Regions from separate parts of the Ectobacillus polymachus genome, predicted to be linked through region 3. Evidence: predicted binding sites of a transcription regulator. Region 3 holds the regulator's gene; each other region holds the start of a gene.

Region 1 (6,945 bases), on a different contig from region 3:
GCCCGGGTGCAGGCGGTATAGAACAATCTGCGCAGGCTATCATCACCGTATACTTGCGCCGATGCATCATAAATGATGACAGCGTCGAATTCGATGCCTTTTGCCAAATACGCCGGTATGACGACAACGCCTTGTTCATATTCAATCGAGCCGCTTTTCACGAGCTTAATTTTATCGACGTTGCTCAGGGCATCGTATGCGGTGGTGCTTTCCACAGCGGATTTACATATAATCGCGATCGAATTATACACCCGCTTCCGCAAGTCTGCAACTTTGGAAGCGATGCGGCGGTGCAGTTCGGCACGATTGGACAATTGCGTCAGTACAGGCTTCTCGCCATCGCGTTCAAAAGCGGTAATCCGTTCACCGCCAGGCACAAGTCCGCGTGTAAATTCGGTGATTGGTCTTGTGGACCTGTAGCTGCGGGTCAAGTTGATCGAATCCGTTGCATCCGGTCCATATAAGCCGGTAAGTGTGTGGAAATCGACCATTTCGCTGGCATGGGTGAATATCGCCTGGTTAAAGTCTCCAAGAACGGTCATCTTTGCCGAAGGAAACAAACGTTTCAAAAACTCGAATTGAAATGGAGTATAATCTTGTGCCTCGTCTACAAGTACATGTTTGATTAAGACGTTTGTCTCAAACCCTTGAATCAGCTCTTTTAAAAGTAAAAACGGAGTAGCATCTTCGTAAAACAGCTTTCCTTCATCCAGCATTTTCATCGTCAACAGGCAAATATCCTTCCACTCTTCTGGTGTTTTCCCGGAAATCCACAGTTTGATTCGTGCTGGATCGGCGAAAAGCTGCTTGTATATTCCTGTAAAGTCGATGAACCGAAGCGTTCGGATCGATTTGCGCAGCGGCTTCAACTTCTTGCGAACGATCATACGCCCGAGCACCTTTCTCTCTCTCTCATAATCGTCAAATGAGTCTTCCGTAAAGCCTCGTTTTTTCTGTAAGAGGTTATAAGCCTTTTGATACTCCTCTTTGCTAAGTAACTCGATTTCTTCCTGTACCCATGGCTTGGTTAGCTCGAGCTTTTCAGTTTCATCTATTCGCTCGTTTAGCCATTCCATCAACTTCTCAAGCCGATTGTGAAAACGTAGCGAGGTGTCGCTGTTATAAAACCTTTCCGCAATTTGTTTGGCGGAGACGACCGGTTTTCCTCTGAATTTAATTCCTTTGAATACCATCCCGGATCGTTCTAGTGACTGCCTGTATGCTTTGATCGTCTCGAAAAAACGGGTCGATGCCTTAAATCGGATGCTTGCAGTCCTAGTCCGGTAGGAAGGGTCATGTGATGCAGTCAACACATATTCCAATTGCTCATAAGGACCCTCGACTTGAAATCCGTTGCTCAGCCGATGGTCCAAGTATTCCTGGAATGTGACCTGCTGCATATTCTCTTCACCAAGTTCTGGCAACACATTGGATACGTAGCTATTAAACATCGAGTTAGGCGAAAATAGAATAATTTGATCGGCTTTCAAGTTTTCTCGATACTTGTAGAGCAAGTAAGCGATCCGCTGCATGGCGGCTGATGTCTTACCGCTGCCAGCGGCGCCTTGAACAATGAGCAGCCGCCCACGATCGTACCGAATAATTTGATTTTGCTCCCTTTGAATAGTGGCCACTATGCTGTGCATATGTTTGTCTGTGCCTTTACCAAGCACCTGCTGTAAAATCTCGTCTCCAATGGTGAGACTCGTATCGAACATTGACTTGACAACGCCGCCGCGGATGATATATTGCCACTTTTTATCCAACAAGCCATGAACTACTTCTTCTGGCGCAACGTACTCGGCTGGTCCGGGCGCGTAATCGTAGTAGATGCTTGATATCGGTGCGCGCCAGTCGTAGATTAGGAAATTCTCTCCTGTTGTATCCGTAAGCGTAGAGACTCCGATATAGATACTTTCCACTTCAGAAGTTCCTTCTTCGATGAAATCAATTCGACCAAAATAAGGTACTTCCTGCATTCGGTGCAGGACGGACAGCCGATTGAAGGCGTGCCTGTGGGTACTTTGGCTTACGGACAGAGCCCCTGCCTGTTGTCTTAAACCGATGATCGTCTCGAGATAATCGTCAAAAGTATCTGTGTTAACCTTGACGTCATCCCAAAAGTATTTACGGATATTGACCACTTCTTTTCGACGCCGGCTGGTTTCGTCTTCTATCTTCCTTATTTGCTCCGTGATGGTCTCCATTACACTGTCCAATCGTTCTTGCTCCTGACGAAGATCTGTGTTCATATTATGCACTCCTTAAAAAAATTGAAAATGAGGGTTGACTGAAGAGACTATTTCTTGTATAATTATAATTGGGATAATATATAATTAAATATATTAATTGTGTTTCTATACTAATTTATCACAGTTACTTAGTTTTATCAATGTATTCCTGCCATTATCTAAACGCTCCCCTTATATAAGATATTGTGATATTTTTCACTAACTAACAAACGTAAAAAACAATAAATATTTTAAACAGCTAGTAAGGATTGAATTCTGTATTGTACAGGACTCAATCCTTTTTCGTTTTGCTTTGATTCATTTGTGGTTGTAAATTTCTTCTTCTGGACAATGTAGTAAAAAAAGGGTATTTCTTTCTGCTGTCGAATTTAGTCAAATTAACAAAATTTAGATTTCTAAAGGAGAAAGACCATGCCAAAAAAAGGACAATTAGAGGTTCTTAACCTACATAAATTAATACAAGACCAACAGGAATATACCAACTTTATCGTTAGCGAAGTAAATGACCATGCTCTAAGAATAGCCGTTATCAATGGAGAATTTCACTGGCATAAACACGAAGATTGCGATGAATTATTTTATGTTTTAGAAGGTGAACTTTTCATAGATTTAGAAAACAATGAAACAGTTTCTTTGAAGCCAGGTGATATATTTACTATTCCTGCAAATACAATGCATCGAACTCGTTCAAATGAACGGACAGTTAATATATGTTTTGAAAAGACAAGTAATGATATAAAAGGGAACAACAGTTAGTCTACCAGTGTTATTCCTTAAGCTAATATTCAGCTAAAAAGTAGAAATATAAAGAAATTACAGGGGGAATTTTCAATATGGAAAACAAAAAATGTGGTAAATGTGGAAGCAGCGAATTTGCTGAAGGGACAGATTATATACCTATTAAACCTAATAAGTTTTCATGGAGTGGCTCCAATAAGGTTTATACATTTTGTTTAAAATGTGGAGAAGTTGATTCTATTCGTATTGAAAATACAACTATTTTTAAAAAGTGAAATGGTGATAGCTAAGGTAAAATAGGCTTAGTTCTACTAAAATAGAGCCAAGCCATTTTATTTTCAATATATCAACATTTAAATTGAATTACATAAATTTATTTTTATTTCGAAGTTAAAAAAAACAAAATCAATCTAGGTTCGAGTTTTGATCGCCTTTATTCGTTTTTTGTAATGTTTTTATCAGTGAAGGAACACCAATAATCATACTAACCATGAAACTCCATATCATATATCTAAATTCACCTGTATATAGAGACACAATTAAAAAATAAAGAAATTGACCTACTAAGGCGAATAGCGACAAAAATAATGGAATTTTATTCTTCATCTGGTTCTCCTCTCACTTAATGATAGAAAAATAAAACTTACATACTTTAAATTTAACAGAGACTATTTTTCATTATTTGATCCACTCTAACAATTCTATACGGTTCCCAAAAGGATCCGAAATATAGAATCTTTTCGCTCCTGGAAGTTTATCATCTTCTATCACATGAACACCGTTCGTAATCAGATGTCTTTTTAGTTCCTCTATATGTTCCACTTCAAATGCAGGATGTGCCTTTTTAGCTGGAGAAAATGGTTCTTCAATCCCTATATGTATTTGTTGATTTCCGAATGTAAACCACACCCCGCCCCGTTTCTTTAAATCTTTCGGCTTTTCAATTTCATCCCACCCTAAAATGCCCTTAAAAAAGTTTCTTGCAGTTTCTTCACTACCTAATGGAGCGGCTAGCTGAATATGGTCAATGGTTTTAAAAATAAACGACACTTTACATCCTTCCCTTCTGCTTTTATACCGTTTTTACTTTTCTACTATCAATTTTATGTCAATTTAAGGAATAAGAAAATGTTATGTTTGTTATTTATTTACATAAGTAAATCTTATGAAAGACTCACAAGTGGTAGTTAATTCATAAGAGCGATTAATTTTTTTGTCTGAAAAAGCTGCAATTTTATGAAAACAGCAGTTATTTATGTATTTCTTAAGAACGGCTATATAAATAGATTTTTAGCATTACACATAAAGTTTTATATATTTCCTCAAACTAACGTAAAGAATGAAACAAAAAAGTGAGGTTATAAAATGAAAACTTTATGTAAAGGCATTGTTACAGGCGGAATAGCAATCACACTGTTCATTGGAGGTACCTGTTTAACTCCATCTATAAAAACTGTATCTGCTGCTGTTCATGAAAATAGTCAAGTTGAACAAGAAGCACGTCAAGCTGCAGTTCATTTCTTCTCTGCTCAGAAATCAGGCAATGTTGAACAAATGATAAAATATTCTACATATGTACATGATATATCAAACCTAAACGAGTTCTATGCAAGGATAATTAAGCATCACCCTTTGCTCCAAGCTTCCATTACTCATGCAAAAGTAGTCAATGATTCACTTGTTATTCTTTCTACTGAGATGCGCTTTAAAGATAGAATTATGATTAGCACAACTCCTGTATATAAAGAAAATAATCAATGGAAAATAGTAAGAGGAATTCCACCACAAGGTTATACACAGACCAGTACCTTAAATAAAGCAACTACATCAGAACATGAGGCTCAAGAAGCTGTTAACAGTTGTATTGAAGCCTTAAAATCGGACAGAATAGACGACTTATTAACACATCTGTATATTGTTTCTCCCACTAGTAAGGAACAAGTCAAGCAACATTTCCAACGTTTAAGCAAGCATCCTACAAAAATGGAGCTCAAGCAGTTAACCGTTATTGGAAAGAATTTGGCTTTGGTTACACTTGAACAGGATTTTGGATCTTATAAGATTTCCGGAACGATTCCTATGTTGAGGGAATCTAACCAATGGAAATTGGTATTCGGTCAACAATTAACTAGTGATTCTATTCCTGTAGGTACAGACATACAAGAAATCAAATAAAGTGAAACTTCCTAAAAGTAAGGACGTATCATCAGTTATCTCCCACCCATTTTCTTCGTTTTCTCAGAATCTTGAGTGGGAGTCTTATATTCTTCAAAAAATTCTATCCCCCACTATTATTGTGACAATTGCAAGTTTAGGCTCACTTCAATTTTTAGTTACTCCTTGAGAAACTCCATTAAATCATCTTAAAAAACCAAATATGTGATTCATCTCACAATCTAATTCCTATCTATATGTTACATTGTGATTGAGAATTACTATCACTTATTTTTGAGGTAAGAATGATGACAAAGTCGATTAATTTTCATCTAACTGTTTACGAATTAACTACCCAGTTTCCTGAAATGATCCCTATATTAAAAGATTTAGGCTTTGAAAATATAATAAAACCCGGCATGCTGCAAACAGCTGGCCGTGTCATGACGATTCCAAATGGATGCCGAATGAAAGGAATCTCATTCGATATTGTGAAAGAAACCTTAAAAAACAATGGATTTACCATTAACGAGTAAAGGAGAATCTTTATGAGTGAAATCATTAATAACCGTGAACAAGAAAGTATCAATAAATCCGAACGACAAGCAATCTTAAAAAGAATCATTAAAGATCTTCATAATGGAAAAAGCGTGGAAGAAGTAAAATCTCAATTTGAAGAAGCAGTTGGAAATATTACCGTCGCAGAAATCTCTCAACTCGAACAGGCACTTATGGAAGAAGAAGGAATTCCAGTGGAAGAAGTACAACATCTATGCTCCGTGCATACGGCTGTTTTTAAGGGTTCCATTGAAGAAATTCACCGATCTGATAATCCAGAGGATCAGCCTGGGCATCCGGTTCATACATTTAAAATGGAAAATAAAGAAGTCGATATGCTTGTTAACTTCAAACTTCAGCTTCACTATGAACGTTTTGAAAAAGAAGATAGTGAAGTAAATAGATATAAATTAATAGCAGATTTAAATTTGTTACTAGATATTGATAAACATTACAGTCGGAAAGAAAATCTACTATTCCCTTATTTAGAGAAATACGGTATTTTCGGTCCAACACAAGTAATGTGGGGAGTTGACGACAGAATTCGCGAATCTATTAAACAAGCGAAACAACAATTAATGAAATATAGCGGAGATAAGAAGACAGTCCTAGATAGCATCTATTTCGTTATCCGTGAAGTAAGCGAAATGATTTTTAAAGAGGAAAACATTTTATTTCCAATGGCTCTTCAAACCCTTACAGAGGATGAATGGATGAAAATCGCTCATGAAAGTGATGAAATCGGCTATTGCTTAACAAGTCCTACAACTATATGGGTACCTGAAAGAAAAGCAATACAAGCAGAAGCAATATCTGAAGGAATGATTCGTTTCGAAACCGGTATCCTGTCTTTAAAACAATTAGAACTGATGTTAAACCACTTACCTGTAGATATTACATTCATTGATAATAATGATGTTGTGCGTTACTTCTCTCACGGAAAGGAACGCATCTTTGCCCGCACAAAAGCAGTGATCGGCAGAACAGTCCAAAACTGCCATCCTCCTAAAAGTGTTCATGTCGTTGAAAAGCTCTTGGAAGACTTCAAGTCAGGTACAAAAGATTGTGAAGATTTCTGGATAAAATTCCAAGATAAATATGTATACATTCGCTATTTCGCAGTACGGAATGAAAGCGGCGAATATATGGGTACTCTTGAGTTCACGCAAAATATTAACCCAATTCAAGAAATTCAAGGGGAAAAACGCATTCTTTCATAATTACAATATAATGTTAAAAATTG
Region 2 (6,945 bases), on a different contig from region 3:
TAATTGCGATCATATGTAACAACTACTCCTGGTGCAATGGCTAATGTATTGGATCCATCGTTCCATTGTTCACGAGCAGAAGCAATAATATCTCCTCCACCGCAAGGAATGAGAACTAATTCACTTAAGCCTAATACTTCTTTTAGAGCTTCGGTTAAAGATGTACGGTGTGTAATGTTTAGAGTCTCTTTATCCTGTCCTTTTTCTAGAATATAAATATTCATATCTCCCTTTGGACTTTGAATGGTTGGATGAATGGTAAATTTATCATAATCAACCATTGTAAATACTGTATCGAGGTGCATAAACGCACGACATTTTGGAATCTCTATTGCTAGTACTTTTTTAATTTTATCTTGACGACTAAATAACTCTTTTGCTAAACGTTCAATGGCTTTAGCTGAAGTTCGAGAAGATACTCCAATCGCAATCGTTTCTTCATTTAAGATAAGTTCGTCGCCGCCTTCAATTGGAAACTTATAATCACGATTTAACCAAACCGGTATATTGTGAGTAGCAAATCGTGGATGATGCTTAATAATATATTCCATAAACAAAGATTCACGTCTTCGTGCAGGCTCTCTCATTTTATTAATCGTTAAGCCATTCCCCATTGATGCTGCTGGATCACGTGTAAAATATAAATTTGGCATTGGATCTAAGTAAAATGGATAATGTTCCTCCATTAATTCGTAAAGATGTGCTTTCTTATGCGTTTCAATTTCACTCTTACGCACGCCACTCATAATTTTTTGAATCATTTCTTCATTTGAAAAGGAAAGTAAATATTCTTTTAAAGATTGATGTGCAACATTTACATCTGCTTGTCCTTCTTTTAAAATACGATCAACAAATTCTTCTCGAAGTTCTTTGTTAACTAATGCTTCGGCCATTAATTTCTCTAAATATAGGACTTCAACCCCTCTATTTCGCAAAGTGTTTGCAAAATAGTCATGTTCCTTTTGCATAGTTGGCAAGAATGGGATATCGTCAAATAATAATTGTTGTAAATACTCTGGTGTTAGATTTTCAATTTCTTTACCAGGACGTTTTAGTAAAACCGTCTGTAATTCTCCAATTTCTGATGTAATGTGTATCGGATGCTTCATGAGTAGTACCCCCTTTTAAATGTTCTTTCTTTATCTCTTACAAGTACATAATAACCCGTATGTATGTGCACTTATGTGAAAGCGTTGACATTTATAAGTGAAATATTTCACAAGTTGATTTTTAAAAAGTATAGGTAAGCGTATTTTTATAAGCTATTCTAATTCAGGAAATCAATAATTTGCTATGTATGGTGCATATTTCGTGCATGATAGCTATCATTTTGTATAAAAAATTTTCATTAAAGATTGCAGAAGGGAAAACTTCTTATACGGTTGATGGGGAGAAACGAAAAAAAGGGATAGCCGCAGGCTATCCCATTAAAACCAGTTAAACTTTACAAATCAATTTTAATCTTTCTTTTATAATTTCGCTATCTGCTTTGGATGGAGCAATGACAAGACATGTATTATTTCCACAAACACTCCCTATTTTTTCTTTCCAGTCTAAAGAATCTAATAAAGCACCAATAACATGAGCATTACCAGGCGCAGTTTTAATAATAGTAAATCGATCAACGTAATCAATCTTTACAACGATTTCTTTTAATTTTTTCTTTAATTGCATATTAACATTCGGACTATTTTCTGTGAAAATTGTATAAATGGTTACTCCTGAAGGAGAGGTTACCTTTGTTAAATGTAATTCCCGAATATCTCGAGAAATAGTCGCTTGTGTAACTAATACACCATGACTCTTTAATAACTCTACTAATCTCTCTTGTGTACCTATTTCATTCTCTTTTACCAATTGTTTAATTAGCTGTTGTCTTTTCTCTTTCTTCATAAAAGACACCCTTTCTAATATTCTATTGTTATTATATCTTGATATAATTTTTAACGAAACGGGATAAAGCTGAATGTTGCGGAAACGTTCATAGTTTTACAACTGGTATTCCGTTTATTAAATTATGCTAAAAAAATTAGTATGCCTATATCAATCATTTTTCGTGACAAAAGGGAATAGGAACATAAGGGAATATAAAAGAAGGATTTTTTAATTTCTTCCTTAAATTGTATAGAAAGCTATAAATAGAGGGAGATGAGGATATGAATATATCGGAAAGTACAGAAAATGTTGTTGTTACCTATGAAGGTAGAATGGTAACTATTATGCTAAATCGTCCGAATGTACTAAATGCGTTAGATGTGCCGACCATAAAGGAGCTTCTTCGTGTATTTCAAGTTGTTGCTAATAGCAATGCTGATGTTGTGGTTCTTTGCGGGATGGGCCGAGGATTTTCAGCGGGCGGAGATATTAAATCAATGCTCGCTGAACTTGATGAAAGTAAATTTGATCCGATTATAAATCAAATTTCTGAGTTAGTGTTAACCTTATATACGATGCCAAAGCTTGTCCTTGCAGCTATACATGGACCGACGGCTGGACTCGGGCTTAGTTTAGCGTTAGCTGCTGATTATGTCCTTGCAGATGCTTCATCACTCATTGCGATGAATTTTATTGGCATTGGATTGATTCCAGATGGAGGTGGACATTTCTTTCTCAAGCAACGAGTAGGAGAAAATGCAGCTAAGCAAATCATTTGGGAAGGAAAACGAATGACAGCAGCCGAGGCATTGCAAATTGGAATGATCGATGAGGTTGCACAGGAGGATTTCCAAGAAACCGTAAAGAAAAAAGTAGGGAGTTGGCTGAAAAAGCCGGTGCAGACCATGCTACAGACTAAGCATATTTTCACAGAATTACACAAAGCTACGTTGCAACAGGTATTAGCATTTGAAAAAGAAGGACAAATGCGCATGCGAAAGACAAAAGACCATGCAGAAGGAATCCGTGCTTTCCTAGAAAAACGACCGCCATCTTTTACAGGAAAATAGGCAGGAATCCAGTCTTTACTGAGTTTGCAACCCCCTTTAGGGGGAGGAAGATTTTCGCACTAACAGATAACCTCGCCCACATAAATCTAAACAGCTCTTGTGGGACGAGGAACATCTGCCCTTTAGAGCCAAGGCACTAGCTTTATTAGGAATGAAATAATAGTAACTTCCCGCTTGAACTGATGCAGCGATGTGTTAGCTCCATCATATTGTTGTCGATTAGAAGTTGTTCCCCTTGTGTCTTTGCCTCAATTTCACTAGCAGCTGTAAATTGCTTATTTAATAAGATATTCCCGCCTTTATCAAATGCAGTTACCGTATACGTTTTCATTTCTATCTATCTCCTTCTATTTGAAATAATTAGAATCTTTCTACTATTTTTACATATATATGGATTTTATGCAAAAAGAAATTACGAGAATAACGTGATAAAATAAGATACACGAAATGGTAGGGGAGTTGTGCAATGGAACGGTTACGATTTATACATGCAGCAGATTTGCATTTAGATAGTCCGTTTAAAGGAATGGAGAATGAAATACCGCAGGATCTCTTTACGAGAATGAAGGAAAGTACGTTTCGTTCCTTTTCACGAATTGTACAAGTAGCAATTGAAGAAAAGGTCGATTTTATTCTCTTAGCGGGGGATTTGTACGACTTAGAGACGAGAAGTTTGCGGGCTCAACTTTTTCTTCGCAATGAATTTCAGCTGTTAGATGAACATAGAATTCCTGTCTATATTATTCATGGTAATCACGATCATCTAGGTGGACACTTCGCCGAAATGAAGTTTCCGCCTAATGTAGCTGTGTTTGAGAAGGATAGAGTAGAGTATAAGCCTTTTTATAAAAACAATCAGTTACTTGCATACATATATGGATTTAGTTATTTACAGCAGGCAGTGCTTGAAAATATGACCTCACAATATGAAAAGACCGAGCAAGCTCCTTATCACATTGGGATGCTTCATGGAAGTGTAGAGGAAGCGAGCGATCATAGTCGCTATGCTCCGTTTCTAGTACGAGAATTACTAGACAAACAATTTCATTATTGGGCGCTTGGTCATATTCATAAGCGAAATGTGCTTAATGAGCAGCCGCCGATTATATATTCTGGAAACATTCAAGGAAGACACCGCAAGGAAACGGGAGAGAAAGGGTGCTATCTTGTAACACTGGAGGGGTCTTCTGCTTCTCATACGTTCATTCCGACCGCAGATGTGATTTGGGAGGAAGCTTCTATTTCTATAGAAGGTTTGCAGCATGTAGATGAGCTGCTTGCGCGCAGTTACTCTATGAAAAATGAGCTGCGGAGAAAGGATGAAGGAACGCTTGTCGTGTTAACCTTTACCGGATGCGGAGAGTTGTCTACCTATTTACAAGATCAAAAGCAGCTTGAGGAGCTTGTTCAGCAATTGCAAACGGAGGAAACGGGCGAGCAGTTTGTTTATGTAGTAAAGTGTTATAATCATACACTATCGAATGATGCGCTCGAAACAATGAAACAAGAAAGTCATTTTATTGGGGAGCTGTTACAAGAAGTAGAATCGTATTCTTATTTGGATTCTATTATGAGACCACTCCGGCAGCCTGCATCAGCAAAAGGGATAGAAGAGTTTACTGAAGAAGAAAAGGATGAAATTGTACAAGAAGCAAAACGGATTATTTTACGTGAATTAGTAGCAGAAAGAGGGGATATGCAATGAAGCTTGAAAAGCTCCATATATATGGATATGGAAAATTGCAAGATGTGCAATTGTCTCTCTCTTCCATTACGATACTGTACGGAGAAAATGAAGCGGGAAAATCGACGATCCGTTCGTTTATAAAAAGTATCTTGTTCGGATTTCCAACGAGAGGGCAGCTTCGTTATGAACCGAAAGAAGGCGGTGCTTATGGCGGTGCCATTACTATACATAGTGAGCAATATGGAAGGGTTCGCGTAGAACGAATTCCTAAAACAGCCGCCGGAGAAGTCACAGTTTACTTTGCTGATGGCTCAAAAGGCGGAGAACAAGAACTAAAGCAGCTACTACAAGGACTTGATGTTTCTTTATTTGAATCTGTGTTTTGTTTTGACATGCATGGACTTCAAAATATACATCAAGTGAAAAAGGAAGAGCTCGGAAGCTATCTTTTTTCTGCGGGAGCAGTAGGAACTGATACGCTACTAAAAATGGAGAAAAAACTCGATCGAGAAATGGAAGCCTTGTTTAAACCGAATGGGAGAAAGCCTTCTATTAACATCGGCTTGTCTGATTTAAATAAATTGAAAGACTCCTTTCAAAAATGGCAGCAAAAGCTAGGGATGTATGAAAAATGGCAGCGAATGAGGAAAGATAGCGAACAAAAATTAGAAGAGATGCAACTGGAAAAGAAAAGACGAAATCGATTAATAAAAGACTATGAAACGATGAGTACACTAGTGCCTCTATTAATAGATAAACAAAAGCATGAGGATTTTCTTACTACGTTGAAAGAAACATCATTTCCTGCTGAAGGTATTCCTCGGTATGAGCAATTGCTCGCTGCATGGAAACCTATGCAGCATCGGTTAAACGTACTTTCAGATAAGATAGCCTTAGGAAAGAAGGAAGCAAGCCAGTGCTCCATTAATGAAGAGCTCCTTCAAAGGGAATTTCAAATCGAAGAAAGCCGTCTGAAGCAAATGTCCTATGAACAGGCGTTAAAAGAACAAGTTGTTATCGAACACAGAATGGAACAAATGCAGGAAGAAATAGACGGTCTGCAAAGCAGCATAGGGGTAGTGCAGGATAAAGCTTTCTTTTTACAATTGGATACGAGTTTGTCCGCAAAGGAGTATCTTACTGAAATGGTGCAGCATGCACAGCGTTTAGAAGAGCAAAAACTGCAATTAGATGAACGATTTTCACATGCTAAGGACGAGCTAGAGGAGCAGGAACAGCAGATTAGTCGCGTGAAGGGGCAACTACAGTCTACTGAAAAACGATCTTCTAGTCATGTGAAGCAAAAAAATGTTCCACTCCTATTTTTTATTCTCGCAATTGTTACTGCCAGTCTAGTTGCATTTGTTACGAATCAAATTCTATACGGAGCAATTGCTTTCTTACTTATCATCGTTGTGTCGTTTGTATACAACAGAAAGCCTTCAGAAGCTGCGCAAAATATGGAACTACGACAAATAGCGGAACGAGAAGCCTTTAAACTAGAGCAAGTAGAAAAAAACTATGATCGGATTCTTAAGCAGTATGAGGAGTGGGAACAGCTTTCATACCGTATAGAGAAAAACGTAAAAACATGGAAAATTCGGTACGGAATTGCTGATTCTTTATCCTACAGACAGCTAATCGTTGTTTTTGAAAGAGTAGAGAAAATCAAAACTTTAAATAGAGAGTATGCAAAAGCTGCTGATAGAAAAGAGTATTTACAAAGAGAAATTCTGCAGTTTCAAAGTAAGCTAGATGAATTACTAGGCTTTTTTCACATTCAGGAAGAACGAACGAGCGACAATCTTTATCGAATGAACGAAGCTGTCAAGCAAGAACAACAACGTAAGGCAGAAAACGAGCAGCTACTTGAAAAAATTAGCGAATGGGAAGAGGAACAAAAGGAGTTGCTTCATCAAAATAAGAACTTCCAAATGGAAAGAGATGCTTTATGGGATGCAGCGCATGTGCAAACCGAAGAGGAATTTTATACACATGGGAAACAGCAAGAGGAAAAGCAAGCGATTCAAAAGGAATTATCGTTTTTAATGACACAAATTCAGTTGTTACAGGAACAGGTAACAGAAATAGATATAACAGATCATCATACATGGACAAAGGATTATCACAATTTGTTGCAGGAACAGCATAATCAGTTGGACACATTGCAGCAGGATGAGCAAAGATTGCAGCAGGATTTAGCACAGTATCGCGTGGAAATTGCAGGACTAGAGGAAGGAAGTTCCTATTCTGATTTGTTGCATGAATGGGAAGCGAAAAAATCGATTGTACGTGAGCAAATAAAGCAATGGG
Region 3 (6,945 bases):
TTTACTTTAAAGGGTACATCTGTCCGCTATTTGATGCACGGCGTCAGCAGGTCTTTACAGGATTATATCGTTGGGATAACGGATTACAAGTAGAAGAAAAGGATCGAATTATTCTTCTTCCCGATTGGATGCAAATCGTGAAAAAATATGAGCAACCTGTTTTATTTATTGGACAAGATCTTGCTATTCACCAATCGATGATAGAACAAGAACTTGGCGAACAAGCGATTTTTGCGAAAGCTACAATAAATCAGCCGAGACCAGGTGCATTAGCTATATTAGGAGCAGAAGAGCCAGCGCAGGATGTACATACCTTCGTACCAAGCTATTTACGTCTAGCAGAGGCGGAAGCGAAATGGCTAGCAAATCAGAACAAGTAGAGGACTGACGGCTATGAACACACTCATAACATTTCGTGATATGCAGCTAGAAGATATTGAATCCGTTTTGGAAATTGAACATGCGTCTTTTACAATTCCCTGGACGGAGGATGCGTTTATACGAGAACTCACGATGAATGAATATGCAAATTATACCGTTCTGGAAGAGAATGGTCAGGTTGTCGGATACTGCGGTATGTGGCTCATTTTAGATGAAGCAAGCATTACGAATATTGCAATACTGCCCGCATACAGAGGCAGGCAGCTTGGCGAAGCTTTGTTGCGCTTTGTAATGGAATACGCGCGGCAAAAAGGTGGTAAAACGATGTCGCTTGAAGTTCGTGTATCGAACATAATTGCACAAGGTTTATATCGGAAGTTAGGGTTTTTAAACGGAGGTATTCGGAAAGGATACTATACAGATAACTACGAGGATGCGCTCGTAATGTGGGTGAATTTATAATGGAAAAAGATACAATCGTATTAGCTATTGAATCAAGCTGTGATGAAACAGCAGCAGCAATTATTCGAAATGGACGTGAAATTGTCTCAAATGTAGTGGCTTCTCAAATTGAAAGCCATAAGCGGTTTGGTGGAGTTGTGCCTGAAATTGCGTCTCGCCACCATGTGGAACAAATAACAATTGTCATTGCTGAAGCGATGCAGAAAGCAAATGTTACATTTGCCGATTTAGATGCAATTGCGGTTACCGAAGGGCCAGGACTAGTTGGAGCATTGTTAGTAGGCGTACATGCAGCAAAAGCTATTTCATTTGCTCATCAAATTCCGCTTGTCGGAGTTCATCATATTGCAGGACATATTTATGCCAATCGCTTGATTAAGGAAATGAATTTCCCGTTACTTGCTCTCGTTGTATCAGGTGGTCATACAGAGCTAGTCTACATGAAAGAGCATGGCTCATTTGAAGTGATTGGAGAAACAAGAGACGATGCAGCTGGGGAAGCTTACGATAAAGTAGCACGGACGCTATCATTCCCATATCCGGGCGGTCCGCACATAGATCGTTTAGCAGCGCAAGGGAGCCCAACGATTGACTTACCACGAGCATGGCTAGAACCAGATTCATACGATTTTAGCTTTAGTGGATTAAAATCAGCAGTCATTAATACCGTTCATAACGCAAGTCAGCGCGGAGAAACGATTGTACCGGAAGATTTAGCTGCTAGTTTCCAAGCTAGCGTGGTAGATGTGTTAGTTACGAAAACAGTCCGTGCTGCAGAGGAATATAAAGTTAAACAGGTGTTATTAGCTGGCGGAGTTGCTGCAAATAAAGGATTACGTCATGCGCTAGAGCAAGCCTTTCAAAACCAGGATCAAGTGGAACTCATCATTCCTCCATTGTCTTTATGCACAGACAATGCAGCTATGATAGGTGCTGCAGGAACGATTCTGTTTCAAAAAGGAAAACGGTCGACGTTAGCGTTAAATGCTAATCCGGGATTGCCGATTGAAAAATAATATCCACAGTTTGAATTATGATTTGTGAATAAAGTAGTGAAAAACTTGTGATTAACTGCTGTGTATTTGTGTATATGTTTGTGGATAACTGTGGGTAAGCCTGTGCTTAATGTGTATAACTTAGTATGGATCGCAGAATATCAACATACATATGTGTATATACCTGTGGATAGTGTGTAAAAAAGAGGAGAAGCTCTCGCATCTACTCTTTTTCGTTAGTTTTTATATTCATATATCCACAGGTGGATACATTTCGCTCATTAGCTTTGTAATTCTTCCCATTCTTCCATAAGTGATTCAAGCTTGGATTCTGCAGTTTCTTTTTCCTTATGGATGCTTTGCACCTTTTCATAGTCCTGGAACACTTCAGGTAAGCAAAGCTCCTCTTCAAATGCTGCAATCTGTTCCTCTAACTGCATAATGCTTTCTTCTATTTCCTCAAGCTTTCGCGTGAGCTTGCGATTTTGTTTTTTTCGCTCTTTATCCTCTTCATAGTTCCGTTTTTCAGCTGCTATATTAGGGGTAGGTATTTGTTTCGTTTCCTCCTCTTTCAGCTGAGCAATTTCAAGCGTTTCCGCTTTTTTCTCTATATAGTAATCATAGTCACCAAGATACTCTATTGTCCCATCCTTGGATAACTCAATAACCTTTGATGCAACTCTATTAATAAAATATCGGTCATGGGAGACGAATAAAATGGTTCCAGGGAAATCAATCAAGGCATTTTCGAGTATTTCTTTGCTATTTATATCTAAGTGGTTAGTAGGCTCGTCTAAAATTAATACATTGCATTTTTGCATCATCAGTTTTGCAAGGGCTAGACGCGCCTTCTCACCACCGCTTAAGGAAGAGACAATTTTTAACACATCATCCCCAGAGAATAGGAAATTTCCGAGTACGGTACGTATTTCCTTTTCAGGCTGTAAGGGGTACTCATCCCAAAGCTCGTCTAATACACGTTTGGAGGAGGTTAAAATGGCCTGCTGTTGATCGTAATAGCCAATCGTAACGTTAGAACCAAATGAAATGGTACCTTGAAGCACATCTAATTGATTTACCATCGTCTTTAATAAAGTTGATTTGCCGATTCCATTTGGACCGACGAGTGCAATGCTGTCACCGCGAGTAATATACATATTCACATGTTCGATGATAGGAGTTCCCTTGTATCCGACAGCAGCATCTTTTACATGGAGTACATCGTTACCGCTTTGGCGTTCGATTTCAAAATGAAAGGAGGCTGATTTATCATCATCAAGTGGTTTGGTCATAAGCTCCATACGCTCTAATTGCTTACGACGGCTTTGTGCACGCTTCGTTGTCGATGCTCTTGCGATATTACGCTGAACAAAATCCTGCAGCTTGGCTACTTCATCCTGCTGCTTTTCATATCGCTTCATTTCTTGCTCATACCAATCTGCTTTTCTTTCTAGATATTTACTGTAGTTCCCTGTGAAACGTTTGCTATGCGTATTAGATATTTCATATACCTGCGTCACAATACGATCTAAAAAGTAGCGGTCATGGGAAACAATTAGAATGGCGCCAGAGTAGCCTTGTAAATATTGTTCTAGCCATGTAAGGGTTTCAATGTCTAGATGGTTCGTAGGTTCATCTAGAATCAGTAGATCAGGTTTGGTTAGTAACAGTTTTCCTAATGCGAGTCGTGTTTTCTGGCCGCCGCTTAGCATAGAAATTTGCATGGTATGTGTTTCTACAGGAAATCCTAAGCCAGTGAGTACAGAACGAATATCTGCTTCATATTGATATCCACCTAGATCGCTAAAGAGCTGCTGAAGACGATCATATTCTCCTAGAAGCTTTTCATACTGTTCCGGATTGGTAAATATCTCTTCCTTGCCCATTTCCTGTTCCATCTTGCGCAGCTCGTTCTCCATGTCTTGTAGCTTGCGAAAGACTGTGAGCATCTCTTCACCAATTGTTAAGGAAGTTTCTAAGCCCGTATTTTGTGCTAGATAACCAATGGATACGTCTTTAGGCTTAATAATCTCCCCTGCTTCATAAGACATTTCCCCTGCAATAATTTTTAGTAACGTTGATTTTCCGGCTCCGTTACGTCCAACAAGTGCAACACGATCGCGTGTTTGGACTTCTAATTTTATATTGGATAAAATGACATCCGCTCCAAAAAGCTTCGTCAATCCATTTACTTGTAATAAAATCAATGTGTTTCACCTCAAATTAGTTTGTCTACTATATAATTATAAAAAACTAATGTTTTTCAACATCATGTAAAATGTTGTATAGTTTATTTAGGAGAATCTATCTCTATTATACAAGGAAAGCTTTACACCAATAAACTTTCAACTTATATTCTGTGTGTAAAAGGTGAATTTTTCTAGGTTGGAGGTTTTCCTATTAGATGTGAAGCCAACCATTATTATACGTTCACATGCCTTATATAGCCGTCACAGCATGATAAACAAAAATAGGAGAGAGGGGGATATGATGGATCAGCCTAAAATTCCGCAGGCAACTGCGAAACGACTGCCTTTGTATTATCGTTTTATTAAAAACCTATCGCTCTCAGGAAAGCAACGGGTTTCCTCAGCCGAGCTTAGCGAAGCGGTAAAAGTTGATTCTGCTACGATTCGCAGAGATTTTTCTTACTTCGGTGCATTAGGTAAAAAAGGGTACGGTTACAATGTAAACTATCTATTATCATTTTTCAGCCAAACACTTGACCAAGATGATTTAACTCAAGTAGCGTTAATTGGAGTTGGAAATTTAGGAACCGCTTTCTTAAATTACAATTTCTTGAAAAATAATAACACGAAAATTGCAATGGCTTTTGACGTAGATGAGAAGAAAGTTGGAACCATTATTGGAGAAGTGCCTGTCTATCATTTAGATGACCTAGAACAAAGAATGACAGAGGATGTTAAAGTAGCCATTTTAACGGTACCTGCAACGGTTGCACAGTCTGTTGCTGATCGATTATCAAAAACGAGCATAGAAGGAATTCTAAATTTTACACCTGCCCGCATCAACGTACAGGATCATATTCGCATTCATCATATTGATTTATCCGTTGAACTTCAGACGCTCGTTTATTTTCTAAAGCATTATCCGAAATAATAAGTTTTACATAATAATAAGGAAATATAAAATGGACCGCATAGCGGTCCATTTTTTGTAAGAGTCTTTACTTTTTTTGCTTCGGATTTCTCGTCGCCTGCCACTTTAGAAAAATTAGGCGAATGGCAAGACCAAAATCAAAGGTAGCCATAATGATTAGTAATAGTGTGTATACATTCCATATTGTCGTTTCTACGCTTGTTATCGCTAAATAGGTAAAAATGCCGCCGAACAGAAGGTAGATTATCGCCATAAATATATTAGAATTTCTAAGCATCTCAAAAGCCTCCAATAATTGTGTGCAAGGTTTCGGCCTGCTTCATCATTTTATCTAAGTAATCGTGTAGTCCAATGTTGATAAGAATAACAATGGTATTCATCATAACATGGGCGAAGATAGGAACAATAATTCGTCTCGTGTGTATGTATAAAAAGGAAAATACGAAACCCATGGATGTATAAACCAATAGGTGGCTAAAGTCGAAATGAACCGTTGCAAATATGAGTGAGCTGATAATGGCAGCCACAAAAAAATGAAAGTGCTTATAAAGGGAACCAAATAAAATTTTTCGAAATACGATTTCTTCCATAATCGGTCCGAAAATGGATGTAACGAGAATGAACAAAGGGCTAACCTTGGCAATATCTACGAGCCGCTGTGTATTTTCTGAACCAGGATTAATGCCAAATATTCGCATTTCGATATTTGCTGCAATGGTTTGTGCAAATAGAGCAAGGAAAATACCTGCAAACATCCATAGGATTGTGTAACCGATTCCCATCTTATTGCGGGCAAGCGGATCATCATCGTGTCGAAGTAATAGCAGGATGATGATAAGAGCTGTAACAAAGCTGATAATCGCCCAATGCGCAGAAGCCATCTCAATTTGCACACTTCTGCTATATGTATGATACCATCCAGTCCTTAATAAAAGAGGAATGCCAAGTAAACTGGAAATCTGCATAACAATATATGTAATAATAATCCACCAATACTTTTGATTCAATTTTACTTTCTCCGTTTCCGTATAAATTTACGTTAATAAAAAAGGAAATTCACGTTTTAAAGAGAAAAGAACTAATTGGGTGCTCGAAACAATGGGAGTTTCACTTTATTGTATCATACAATTGTCAACTATCCACCACTTAAACGCTATCGCGTTTTGAAGTGGGGGCTTGAAAAAGTCCTAGTTGTCTAGCCTCAGTCTTTCGTGGGCTCCGTTCGTAGGTTGCATACCCAAGAATGATTCCCTAGTTCTTGGCTCTATGGTGGCCCTGTAACAGTTCTGATTGGGAAGGAACGGTCAACCACATGCCTTCTTGCAGGAGAAGTTGCTAACACCTACAAACATTGGCGAAGGGAAACAAACTCTTAGGAGGGACAAAACATGCGTGTATTTGTCAAGAATGTAAGGGGAGAACCGCTCATGCCTTGCAGTCATCGCAAGGCGCGGCTTCTTCTCAAACAAGGAAAAGCAAACATTGTGAAGTACACACCATTTACCATTCAACTGCTATCTGCGACAGGTGAAACGGTGCAACCTGTCACAATCGGCGTGGACAGCGGCGCAAAGCATATCGGCATTGCGATTACCACGGAAGACAAAGTACTAACAAAAGGAACCATTGAGCTACGTCAGGATGTCAAAGAAAATCTCACACTAAGAGCTACATTACGCAGAAGTAGAAGACAACGAAAAACAAGATATCGCAAAGCACGTTTTCTCAATCGGAAAAAGAAAGAAGGATGGTTACCACCATCGATTCAAAGCAGAGTGGATAACCAAATTCATTGGATTGAAACATTCAAATCACTGTTACCTTCCCCAAAAGTGATTGTTGAAGTGGGAAAGTTTGATGCACAAAAGCTAAAAAATCCCGATATACAAGGAACAGAATACCAACAAGGGGATACTTTTGGCTTTTGGAATACGAGATATTATGTATTCGCAAGAGACCATTACACTTGTCAAATTTGTAAGAAAAA

Evidence for each region. Region 3 encodes Rex, which represses fermentation and respiration genes when NADH is low (regulators of the CRP and FNR family bind a similar motif). Its sites were predicted from a motif close to TTGTGAAATATTTCACAA; they were not measured.
Region 1: a site for Rex is predicted at 5,368-5,385, ahead of ACM5BR_RS00145 (DUF1858 domain-containing protein). Genes of this name have one in related genera too.
Region 2: a site for Rex is predicted at 1,205-1,222, ahead of arcA (arginine deiminase). Genes of this name have one in related genera too.

Annotation. Positions count from the first base shown of each region.
Region 1 is NZ_JBLREB010000001.1:24,865-31,809, reverse strand. Features, by position in the region: gene helD (RNA polymerase recycling motor HelD) at 1-2,252, opposite strand, end outside; gene ACM5BR_RS00165 (cupin domain-containing protein) at 2,664-3,008, shown strand; gene ACM5BR_RS00160 (hypothetical protein) at 3,086-3,265, shown strand; gene ACM5BR_RS00155 (VOC family protein) at 3,669-4,040, opposite strand; gene ACM5BR_RS00150 (hypothetical protein) at 4,356-5,165, shown strand; gene ACM5BR_RS00145 (DUF1858 domain-containing protein) at 5,453-5,680, shown strand; gene ACM5BR_RS00140 (DUF438 domain-containing protein) at 5,693-6,922, shown strand.
Region 2 is NZ_JBLREB010000003.1:48,453-55,397, forward strand. Features, by position in the region: gene arcA (arginine deiminase) at 1-1,109, opposite strand, end outside; gene argR (arginine repressor) at 1,438-1,893, opposite strand; gene ACM5BR_RS14280 (enoyl-CoA hydratase) at 2,157-2,945, shown strand; gene ACM5BR_RS14285 (YhzD family protein) at 3,091-3,276, opposite strand; gene ACM5BR_RS14290 (metallophosphoesterase family protein) at 3,412-4,650, shown strand; partial or broken gene ACM5BR_RS14295 (AAA family ATPase) at 4,647-5,399, shown strand.
Region 3 is NZ_JBLREB010000010.1:23,966-30,910, reverse strand. Features, by position in the region: gene tsaB (tRNA (adenosine(37)-N6)-threonylcarbamoyltransferase complex dimerization subunit type 1 TsaB) at 1-380, shown strand, start outside; gene rimI (ribosomal protein S18-alanine N-acetyltransferase) at 394-843, shown strand; gene tsaD (tRNA (adenosine(37)-N6)-threonylcarbamoyltransferase complex transferase subunit TsaD) at 843-1,859, shown strand; gene ACM5BR_RS18435 (ABC-F family ATP-binding cassette domain-containing protein) at 2,120-4,045, opposite strand; gene ACM5BR_RS18430 (redox-sensing transcriptional repressor Rex) at 4,329-4,958, shown strand; gene ACM5BR_RS18425 (YdiK family protein) at 5,026-5,235, opposite strand; gene ACM5BR_RS18420 (CPBP family intramembrane glutamic endopeptidase) at 5,237-5,965, opposite strand; gene iscB (RNA-guided endonuclease IscB) at 6,347-6,945, shown strand, end outside.